One region of the Streptomyces sp. NPDC048331 genome, then DNA from elsewhere that is predicted to be linked to it. Evidence: riboswitches for the same ligand, from Rfam matches in the RefSeq annotation. Region 1 holds a riboswitch; each other region holds the start of a gene.

Region 1 (3,266 bases):
GGACATGGGCGCTGTACGTCGCCACCTTGCCGCGGAGGTGCTTGAGCACCGGTACGCCCCGGGTGTCGAAGCCCGTGGTGATCATGACCAGTCCGACGGCGCCGGTGAGGTCGGCCACGGCCGCCTCGAACCGCTCCGCCACGTCGTCCGGGTCGGTCCCGGGCCGGATGATGTCGTTGCCGCCCGCGCAGAAGGTCACCAGGTCCGGTGCGAGGGCCTTGGCCCTCGGGAGCTGGTCGGCCACGATCTGGTCGAGGAGCTTCCCCCGCACCGCCAGATTCGCATACCGGAAGTCATGCTCCTCGCGCTGATCGGCCAGGAGCACGGCGAGCCGGTCCGCCCAGCCGAGATAGGAATCCCCGGGTCCCGGGTCCCCCACACCCTCGGTGAAGCTGTCCCCGATCGCCGCGTACGAGCCGATGGTCTTGAGTTTGGTCGTCGTCGCTGCCACGGGACACCATCCTTCACTCCCGCAAGCAACCTACGCCAACGTAATAAGGGGTTGACGGACCGTGATCTCTACCACGCGGGGGATAAGGAATAAGTACACGTGAGGCCGGGACCCCCCTCGGGTCCCGGCCTCACGCGTGTCGGTGGTTCGACGGCGGGTGCCGTCAGAGGCTCGCGCCCTTGGAGCGGAGGTAGGCGATCGGGTCCAGGTCCGAGCCGTAGGACGGGGTCGTACGGATCTCGAAGTGCAGGTGCGGGCCGGTCGAGTTGCCGGTGGAGCCGGAGAGGCCGATGCTCTGCCCGGCGGTGACGCTCTGGCCGGAGGAGACGGAGAGCTGGGACAGGTGGGCGTACTGGGAGTACTTGCCGTCCGCGTGCCGGATGACGACCTCGTTGCCGTACGAGCCGCTCCAGCCGGCCGAGACCACGGTGCCCGCGCCGACCGCCTTGACGGTGGTGCCCATGCTCGCGATGAAGTCGACACCGGTGTGGTAGCCGGAGGACCACATGCTGCCGGCGACCTTGTACTGGGTGGAGATGCCACCGCCGACCGGGGCCACGAAGGCACCCGACCGCGGCGCTGCGGCCGGGGCCTCGGCCTGGGGCTCGGCGGCGGCCTCCGGCTGCGCCGGGGCGGCCCGCTCGGCCTGCTCGCGGACCGGCTTCGGCGCGGCCTGCTCGGCCGGCGCGGCGTCGGGCTCGGCCTCGGGGGCCGGGGCGGCCTCGGCCTCGGCCTCGGACGGAGCCGGCTCGCCGGGGCCGCCGAGGTGGAGCTTCAGGCCCGGGTGGATCAGCGACGGGTTGCCACCGACGGCCTCGCGGTTGTCGGCGTACAGCTGCTCCCAGCCGCCCGCCAGGTGGCGCTCGGCGGCGATCTTGGAGAGGTAGTCGCCCGGCACGACGGTGTAGACGGTCGGGGCGGACTGCACGGCGGCGGCGGGCGCCGACCGGAGAGCGAGGGGGGCCTGCGTCGCCACCGCGGGGGTCACCGCGGGGGCTGCGGTCGGGGCGCCGGCAGCGTGGGCGCCGGCGGCACCGATCAGCGGCAGGGCGAGGGCCGCGCCACCGGTTCCGGCGACGGCGAAGCCGCGGGAAAGGGAAAGGGACTTGGGACGGCGGTGCTTACCCTTTGCAGGCATGACGAATTCCTCTCCGGCGCCTGCGAGGTGAGCTGTCGGGTTCGGACTGGAGATGTCCGGCCGCACCTGTACGAGACATGAACGACTTCACCCCGAGCCGTCCCGGAGAAAAGATCCCCGGAACAGCGGCTTACCTGGTTCCCCCGCTCCTGCCGCGCGAATAGGTCGGATGCGGTTTCCGGGAGGCGGCAGGATTTGGCGGTCCACCCGGATCGATCGCGAAGGTAATCCCTTGCGGCCACACGGAACAAGCCGTGAATTCCCTGACGGAATCACAGGCATGAGGGACCGACGGAATTACCGTCACCCTCCGTCCATTCCGCACCGCCAACAGCCGCCCCGACGGGGCCATTCGCCTTCGACGATCAGGCACTCACGGTCACCGTATGATCTGGCTCACGGGGGCGCGCCCGATCTCGCCTCCGGATATGGCAAGTTGGCGCCAAGTAGTGTAATTCGGACAGAGGGCCCACGACGTGGCGGAGGAATCGCTTTGACCCAGCAGATACAGGAGCCGGAGCTGTCCGGAGTGCGCAATTTCCGCGATGTGGGCGGATTGCCGACTTCTGACGGACGAACGGTCAGGACGGGACGACTGTTCCGAAGCGGACATCTCGCACATGCCACCGAAAGTGATGCAGACTTCCTCGCCTCACTCGGCCTCCACACCATCTTCGACTTCCGCAACGGCGCCGACCACGCGCTGGAGGGGCCGGACGTCGAGCTGCCCGGCGTCCGGAACGTCAACATCCCGCTCTCGGACCCGGCGGACGGGCGGGAGTTCTGGCGGCTGGTCCGCGACGGCGACCTCGTGCAGCTCCGCGAGATCCTGGGCGACGGCAAGGCCGCGGCCCGGATGTCGAACTCGTACCGCGGGATCATCCGGCAGCGCACCGCCGAGCACAGTCGGGTCGTGCACGCCCTCGCCGAGGACAGCGTCCCCGCGCTCATGCACTGCGCGGCGGGCAAGGACCGGGCCGGCCTGTCGATCGCCGTCACCCTGCTCGCGCTGGGCGTCGAGCGCGCGGCGATCGTGAGGGACTACCTGGAGTCGAACGCCCCGCACCGCCGCTATCGCGTACGCCGCACCGACGAGTCGGCGAGCGCCCGCTCCCCTGAGGTGATGGAGCTGCTCGCGCCGCTCTTCGACGCCCGCGCCGAGTACCTGGTGGCCGCCTTCGACACCATCGACGAGGTCTGGGGCGGGGTGGACCGTTATCTGGCGGAGGGCCTCGGGCTGACGCCCGAGACCCTCGACCGACTGCGCGACCGGCTCCTCGTCTGACGCGGGCGGGACCGGCCGGACCGGTTCCGCCACGGGGTGGGTGGGCCGTCAGCGCGTGGCGACGGCCTGCTTCACCAGCGTCCTGCCGAAGTCCCAGATCAGTCCGGACCCGCCGTGCGCCTCGTCCATGACCTCACGGAAGGCGCCCACGAACCGGTCCACGTCCTCCTCGTCCACGATCAGCGGCGGGATCAGCTTGATCACCTCCAGGTGGTCCCCGGAGACCTGGGTGAGGATCCGGTGCTTCTGCAGCAGGGGCACCACGACCATCTGCGCGAAGAGCCCCTTGCGGGCCGCCTGCAGCATGGCCCACCGGCTGCGCAGGCCCAGCGAGGACGGCCGGCCGAACTCGATGCCGATCATCAGCCCGCGCCCCCGCACCTCGTGCAGCA
Region 2 (3,266 bases), on a different contig from region 1:
CGGGCCGGGCCGGCGCGTCCACCACGTACATCCACGCGATCTTGTGCCGCATCTGCGTGAGCAGCGCGATCAGCCCCGGGCTGCCGGAGGCCTGGGCGAGCGTCTCGTGGAACCATCCGCCCAGGGACCGCAGATCCTCCCCCTGGCCCCGCCTGGCCCGTTCCTGCCCCAGCCTGACCAGTCCGCGCAGCACCTTGAGGTGTGCGTCGGTGCGCCGTCGGGCGGCTCGCGCGGCGGCCAGCGGCTCCAGGAGCATCCGCAGCTCCAGCAGGTCCGCGGCCTCCTGCTCGGTCGGCTCGGCCACGCACGCCCCAGCATGGCGCCGCGTGGTCACGAACCCCTCCGACTCCAGGGTCCGCAGGGCCTCGCGCACCGGGACGCGTGACACGCCGTACCGGCGGGCCAGCACCTCCTCGGTCAGCCGGCCGCCCGGCTCGAACACCCCGGAGACGATGTCGTCGCGGATCGCCGTGCATACCGCGTGCGCAGGAATACGCAAGACCGAACCTCCGCCTATTTCCGACTGCAGCGTCATTGCACGCACATGCGCGTGCTGCGACCCTATTGCAACACACGATAATTTCCGAGAGCGGCCGGAAATACGAAACATTTGCACGAAGGCGCAAAAACAAAGACCCCGACTCGGAGAGCCGGGGTCTTCGGTGAAGCGGCGCGAGGCGCGGGGCGTGAGGTCAGAGACCGACGCCGTGCGAGCGGAGGTACGAGATCGGGTCGATGTCCGAGCCGTACTGCGAGCCCGTGCGGGCCTCGAAGTGCAGGTGCGGGCCGCTGGAGTTGCCGGTGGAGCCCGACAGACCGATCTGCTGGCCCGGGGTGACCTGCTGGCCGACGGAGACGTTCAGCGAGGACAGGTGCCCGTACTGGGTGTAGGTGCCGTCGTTGTGCTTGATGACGACGTTGTTGCCGTACGCGCCACCCCAGCCGGCCTCGACGACGGTACCCAGGCCCACCGCGTGGACCGAGGTGCCGGAGGCGGCGTGGAAGTCGATGCCCGTGTGGCTGCCGGAGGACCACATGCCGCCGCCCGCGTGGTACTGCGTGCTGACGTACGAGCCGTCCACCGGGGCGACGAAGGTGTTGAGGCGCTTGCGCTCCTCCTCGCGGGCGGCGCGCTCGGCGGCCTCGCGCTCGGCCTTCGCCTTGGCCTCGGCCATGCGCTTGGCCTCGGCGGCCCGCTGCTTCGCGTCGGCCTCGGCCTGCGCCTTGACGGCGTCCTGCTCGGCGACGCGGTGCTGGGACTCGGCCTGGTCGGCGATGTCACCCGCAAGGTCCTCGGCGACGACGACGGCACCGAGGCCGTTGTCCTGGCCGATGGTGCTGCTGTGGTTGTCCGCGGCGAAGGCCGGGGCGGCGAGGGAGCCGACGACACCCGTGGTGGCGATCGCGGCGATACCGGCGTAACCGGCGGTCTTCTTGCTCAGACGGCTGGAGCCACGGTGCTTACCGGTACCAGCGGGACGACTGCCAAACGCCATGAAGGGTTTGATCCTTTCCTTCCTTCTCGCCTACCGGGTTAGCTGACGGGTTCGGAGCAGGAAGGTCTCCTACGGGCCTCCTCTTGCGAGGGGGTCCGATTCACCCCAGGGACTCATGTGGGTCCCCGGCTCCCCAGGCTCGCGCCTGACGGGGACTCGGCGATCGCTGTCCGGTGCCGCGGGTGCGGCGGGCACAACTGACGAACAGCACGGCCGACGCTAGGCGGATCATCAGTCAATCGCCAAACAGACACGGCTTTTTGTTGCGTACGCCACACCGCATACAAGCAACCTCACCACTAAACGGACAAAAGGGGTTCTGGTGACAAGTCACCAGAACCCCTTGCCGAAAGCCTCGGCCGGCCCTCAAGGGGCCGTCACCCGACCGTCAGTTGGAGACGACCGAGACCTCGCCGATCCCAAGGGCCCGTACGGGCTCCTCGATGACCGCCGCGTCGCCCACCAGGACGGTGACCAGCCGGTCCGCGGGGAAGGCCTGAACGACCGCCGTGGTCGCCTCCACGGTGCCCGTCGCGGCGAGCTGGGCGTACAACTGCGCCTGGTAGTCGTCCGGCAGTTCCTGCTCGACCTGGTCGGCGAGGGTGCCCGCGACCGAGGCGGCCGTCTCGAACTTCAGCGGGGCCACGCCCACCAAGTTCTGCACGGCGACATCGCGTTCGGCGTCGGTCAGACCGCCCTCGGCGAGGGTGCGCAGCACCTTCCAGAGGTCCTCCAGCGCCGGTCCGGTGTTCGGGGTGTCCACCGAGCCGCTGATGGCGAGCATGGAGGCGCCCTTGCCGTCGGCGGTGGAGCGCAGCACCTGGCCGAAGGCGCGCACGCCGTAGGTGTACCCCTTCTCCTCGCGCAGCACCTTGTCCAGGCGCGAGGTGAGGGTGCCGCCGAGGCAGTACGTGCCCAGCACCTGGGCCGCCCACACCCGGTCGTGACGGTCCGCCCCGATCCGGCCGATCAGCAGCTGCGTCTGGACCGCACCGGGCCGGTCCACGATGACCACGCGGCCGGTGTCGTCGGCGGTCACCGGCGGCACCGGGCGGGCGGCGGCGGTGTTGCCCGTCCAGGCACCCAGGGTGTCCGCGAGCACGGCGTCCAGGTCGATGCCGGTCAGGTCGCCGACGACCACCGCGGTGGCGGTGGCGGGGCGTACGTGGGCCTCGTAGAAGGCGCGTACCGCGGCGGAGTCGATCCGGGCGACGGTCTCCTCGGTGCCCTGGCGCGGCCGGGACATCCGCAGGTCGGCCGGGAAGAGCTCCTTGGAGAGCTGCTTGGCCGCGCGGCGCTGCGGGTTGGCGAGCTCGTGCGGGATCTCGTCGAGCCGGTTGCGCACCAGCCGGTCGACCTCGGCGTCGGCGAAGGCCGGGGCGCGCAGCGCCTCGGCGAGCAGGCCGAGCGCCTTGGGCAGCCGGGAGGCCGGCACCTCCAGCGAGACCCGCAGGCCCGGGTGGTCGGCGTGCGCGTCCAAGGTGGCGCCGCAGCGCTCCAGCTCGGCCGCGAACTCCTCGGCCGAGTGCTTGTCGGTGCCCTCGGAGAAGGCCCGCGCCATGATGGTCGCCACGCCGTCCAGGCCCTCGGGCTCGGCGTCCAGCGGGGCGGCGAGGTTGACCTCGACCGCGACGACCTGCTGGCCCGGCCGGTGGCAGCGCAGCAGGGTCAGCCCGTTGGACAGCTGCCCGCGGTCGGGGGCCGGGAAGGCCCACGGCTGCGGCTCGCCGGCCTGCGGCTGCGGGTGGAAGGTCATCGTGACGGCTGCCG
Region 3 (3,266 bases), on a different contig from region 1:
GGCCTGGTCGATCAGCCGCTGCTCGGTGGCGTCGTAGCCGACGAGCTCCGGGCCGATCTGCTCGATGACGGCGAGGACGGCCTTCTCGACACCCTTGCCGAAGTAACGGTTGGGGTCACCGTCACGCAGCTCGATGGCCTCGAATGCACCGGTGGAGGCGCCGGACGGAACTGCAGCACGGCCGGTGCTGCCATCGTCGAGGCCCACCTCGACCTCGACCGTGGGGTTGCCTCGGGAGTCCAGGATTTCCCGGGCTACGACGACGTCGATGGACGGCACGAGCATCTCCTTCTGGGATGTGACGCTGAGTGTGCGGTGGCATGTCAGGCCGTGGGATGGCCTTGCCGCCTAGAGCCTAACCGGCTCCGGGCACTCGACCGCCCGACCGCCCGGACCCTGGGACGAAAAAGGGACCGAATACCCCTCTTCCGGGACATAGGGTCGCTTGATCATCGGGCTACTGGGCCGAACGCGGCACCGCCCGGCGCGTGAGGCACGCGCCGGGCGGTGGGAATCCTGCACGGTGTCAGCTGACGCCGCGTACATGTTCCCGCGGTGCTACCGCGGTGTTCAGCTGAGCTTCAGCTTCTGACCCGGGTAGATCAGGTCGGCGTCCACGACGATGTCCTTGTTGAGCTCGAACAGCTGCTGCCAGCCGCCCTTGACGCCGTTGGCCTCGGCGATGGTGCCCAGGGTGTCGCCCGACTTGACCTCGTACGAGCCGTTGCCGGTCTTCGGCGCGACCGGAGCCTCGGCGCGCTCGGAGCGGGTGGTCGGAGCCTCGGGACGCTTGGTCTCCTGCTTCGGCGCGACCTTGGTCTCGGTCTTCTTGGTCTCGGTCTTCTTCGTCTCGGCCTTCGGCTTCGGCTTCGACTGCGGCTTGGAGGCCGGGGCCTCGGCGCCGCCACCGGCGTAGGAGGAGTTCGACAGACCCTTGCCGCAGGACGGCCAGGCGCCCTTGCCCTGGCTCTTGAGGACCTTCTCCGCGACGGCTATCTGCTGCGCCTTGGTGGCCTGGTTGGCCTGCGGGGCGTAGGACTTGCCGCCGAAGCCGGACCAGGTGGAGGGCGAGAACTGCAGGCCGCCGTAGTAGCCGTTGCCCGTGTTGATGGCCCAGTTGCCACCGGACTCGCACTGCGCGACCTTGTCCCACTCGGACGAGGTGGCGGCGCTGGCGGTGCCCGCGGCCATCAGGGGGGCGGCCACGGCCACACCGGCGACACCGGCGAGCGTGACGATCCGGACAGACCGCTCGATTGCAGTACCGCGACGGTGCTTGCCCTTGCCGGAAAGCAGCATGGAGTTTCTCCTCACCGACGCCTACGAGGTGAGCTGTCGGGTTCGGGCGAGTGAGTTGCCCGGCCGTGCGACCTAGCGCACGTCTTGACCCCAAGCCGGTGGCGTGACCGTCTCTCAACGGCCGCTCCCGGCACCTACCTTGGTTCCCCCGCTCCTGCCTTCGGCGCTTGACGCGACGACTGTTCCCCCCGTCCGCCGGCAGGATTCGGCGATGCGGTCGAAGGAGCTCGCGGTGGCGAGCGATTCAGAAGGTAGACAGGTCTCTCCCCGATGTTCAACGAGCAACATCGGGGAGAAACGACCCCTACTTGCGTCCCTCGCAGGGGTGTTTGCGCAGGTGAGGGCAGGGTTTGCGCAATGCCCTGGGCGAGACACGCCAGTTGACCGGAAGAGACACATGTCTCACTTACAGAAATCCGACATTCGACTCTTTCCGGATAACTGAACTGTCCTTATTGCGGGGTTAGATCCAGGTTCTGACCCGGCTTGATGAGGTCGGCGTCCTCGCCGATGACCTGCTCATTGGCCTGGTAGAGACCGTTCCAGCCCCCCTTTACGCCCTTGGCAACCGCGATGGTCGCCAGGCTGTCGCCCGCCTGGACCGTGTAGACGGGGTTCGACGAGGCGTCAGGCAGAGCCGACGGGTCGGCCTCCGGCGCACCGCGGTGCTTGCCGTTGCCCTCGACCGGAGTGGCACCGGTGGTCTGCGGGACCACCGGGGTCACGGGGGCCGTCGGGTCGACCGGGGGCAGCCCCGGCGTGACGGGCGCGGTGGTGGGCGGCGCGGTCGGGTCGACCGGCTGCGTCGGCGCCGTCGGGTCGACGGGGGTCGGCGTATCGGTCGGGTCGCCCGGCTGCACCGGGGCCGTCGGGTCGACCGGGGGCGTCGTCGGGACGTCCGGGGCGGGCATGACGGGCAGTCCGATGGACGGGGCGTCGGGAATGAGGAACGGGGTGCTGGACGGGCTCGGGTCCGGGGCCGGGGTCGGGGATCCGTAGTCCGTGGACGGCTTGCTGCCGCCGGTCGACGGAACGGCGTCGTCCGGGCGGGACGGTGCGGGAGTCAGCGGGCCCCGGCCGCCGGGCAGACCGGGGTCCACCTGTGCGGCGGGGCTCTCCTTGACCAGGCCGGCCGAGGCCGCGCACAGCGGCCACGCCTGCGGCCCTGTCGAGCCCAGCACCCGCTCGGCCACGGCGATCTGCTGCGAACGGCTCGCCAGGTCGGGGCGCTCGGCGAATTCGAGCCCGCCGGCGCTCTGCCATTCCTCCTGGGTGAACTGGAGTCCGCCGTAGGCGCCGCTGCCGAAGTTGGCGCTCCAGGAGCCACCGCTCTCGCACTCGGCGACCTTGTCCCATGTGGACGTGTCGGCGGCGGTGGCGCTGGTGGCGGCCAGCAGAGGCATGGCCAACGCGGAGCCAGTGACACCGGCTGTGACGACCAGCGCGGGGACCTGGCGGGGGCGTCTGTGACGGCCGTTCCCGGAGAGCATGAGGGATCACCTTTCGCATAACAGCGGGGTAACGGCAGAACCTAGCGGCCTTCGAACGATTGTCACAAGTTCAAGCCGGATCTGACTTTTAATCAGGTTTCGCGCAAGTGTTTTGAGCCGCGAATCGAACGGGAAGAGTACGTAGCCCTCGCATGATCAACCCACCACGCCAGCGCAGGTCTTGGGGCGGAACAGCCAGTTCCAGATCAGGCAGACGCGTCAGCAAAGTCGCGAGCGCGGTCTGCCCTTCAAGTCGTGCGAGCGGAGCACCCAGGCAGTAGTGGATGCCGTGCCCGTATCCGAGGTGCTGGTTGTCGGTCCGGGAGAGGTCGAGGGTATCCGGCTCCGCGAAGCGCTCCGGATCCCGGTCGGCGGCCGCGAGGACGACCAGGACCGGGTCACCCGCCTCGATCCGCATGCCGCCGAGCGTCAGCGACTCGGTGGCGAACCGCCAGGTGGCGAGTTCCACCGGGCCGT

The links. A riboswitch is a leader RNA that binds a small molecule or an ion and turns the genes downstream of it on or off. The one in region 1 is predicted to bind cyclic di-AMP.
Region 2: it holds a riboswitch for cyclic di-AMP, as region 1 does, so the genes downstream of both, ACGFYY_RS13975 (M23 family metallopeptidase) here and ACGFYY_RS12550 (peptidoglycan DD-metalloendopeptidase family protein) in region 1, are expected to answer to the same signal.
Region 3: it holds a riboswitch for cyclic di-AMP, as region 1 does, so the genes downstream of both, ACGFYY_RS31810 (transglycosylase family protein) here and ACGFYY_RS12550 (peptidoglycan DD-metalloendopeptidase family protein) in region 1, are expected to answer to the same signal.

Annotation. Positions count from the first base shown of each region.
Region 1 is NZ_JBICYT010000006.1:166,177-169,442, reverse strand. It holds gene ACGFYY_RS12555 (SGNH/GDSL hydrolase family protein) at 1-451, opposite strand, end outside; gene ACGFYY_RS12550 (peptidoglycan DD-metalloendopeptidase family protein) at 615-1,589, opposite strand; cyclic di-AMP (ydaO/yuaA leader) riboswitch at 1,594-1,790, opposite strand; gene ACGFYY_RS12545 (tyrosine-protein phosphatase) at 2,083-2,874, shown strand; gene ACGFYY_RS12540 (aspartate aminotransferase family protein) at 2,923-3,266, opposite strand, start outside.
Region 2 is NZ_JBICYT010000007.1:217,480-220,745, reverse strand. It holds gene ACGFYY_RS13980 (GntR family transcriptional regulator) at 1-499, opposite strand, end outside; gene ACGFYY_RS13975 (M23 family metallopeptidase) at 693-1,496, opposite strand; cyclic di-AMP (ydaO/yuaA leader) riboswitch at 1,509-1,668, opposite strand; gene ACGFYY_RS13970 (pitrilysin family protein) at 1,885-3,252, opposite strand.
Region 3 is NZ_JBICYT010000030.1:12,016-15,281, reverse strand. It holds gene eno (phosphopyruvate hydratase) at 1-285, opposite strand, end outside; gene ACGFYY_RS31810 (transglycosylase family protein) at 571-1,299, opposite strand; cyclic di-AMP (ydaO/yuaA leader) riboswitch at 1,303-1,475, opposite strand; gene ACGFYY_RS31805 (transglycosylase family protein) at 1,752-2,789, opposite strand; gene ACGFYY_RS31800 (cytochrome P450) at 2,878-3,266, opposite strand, start outside.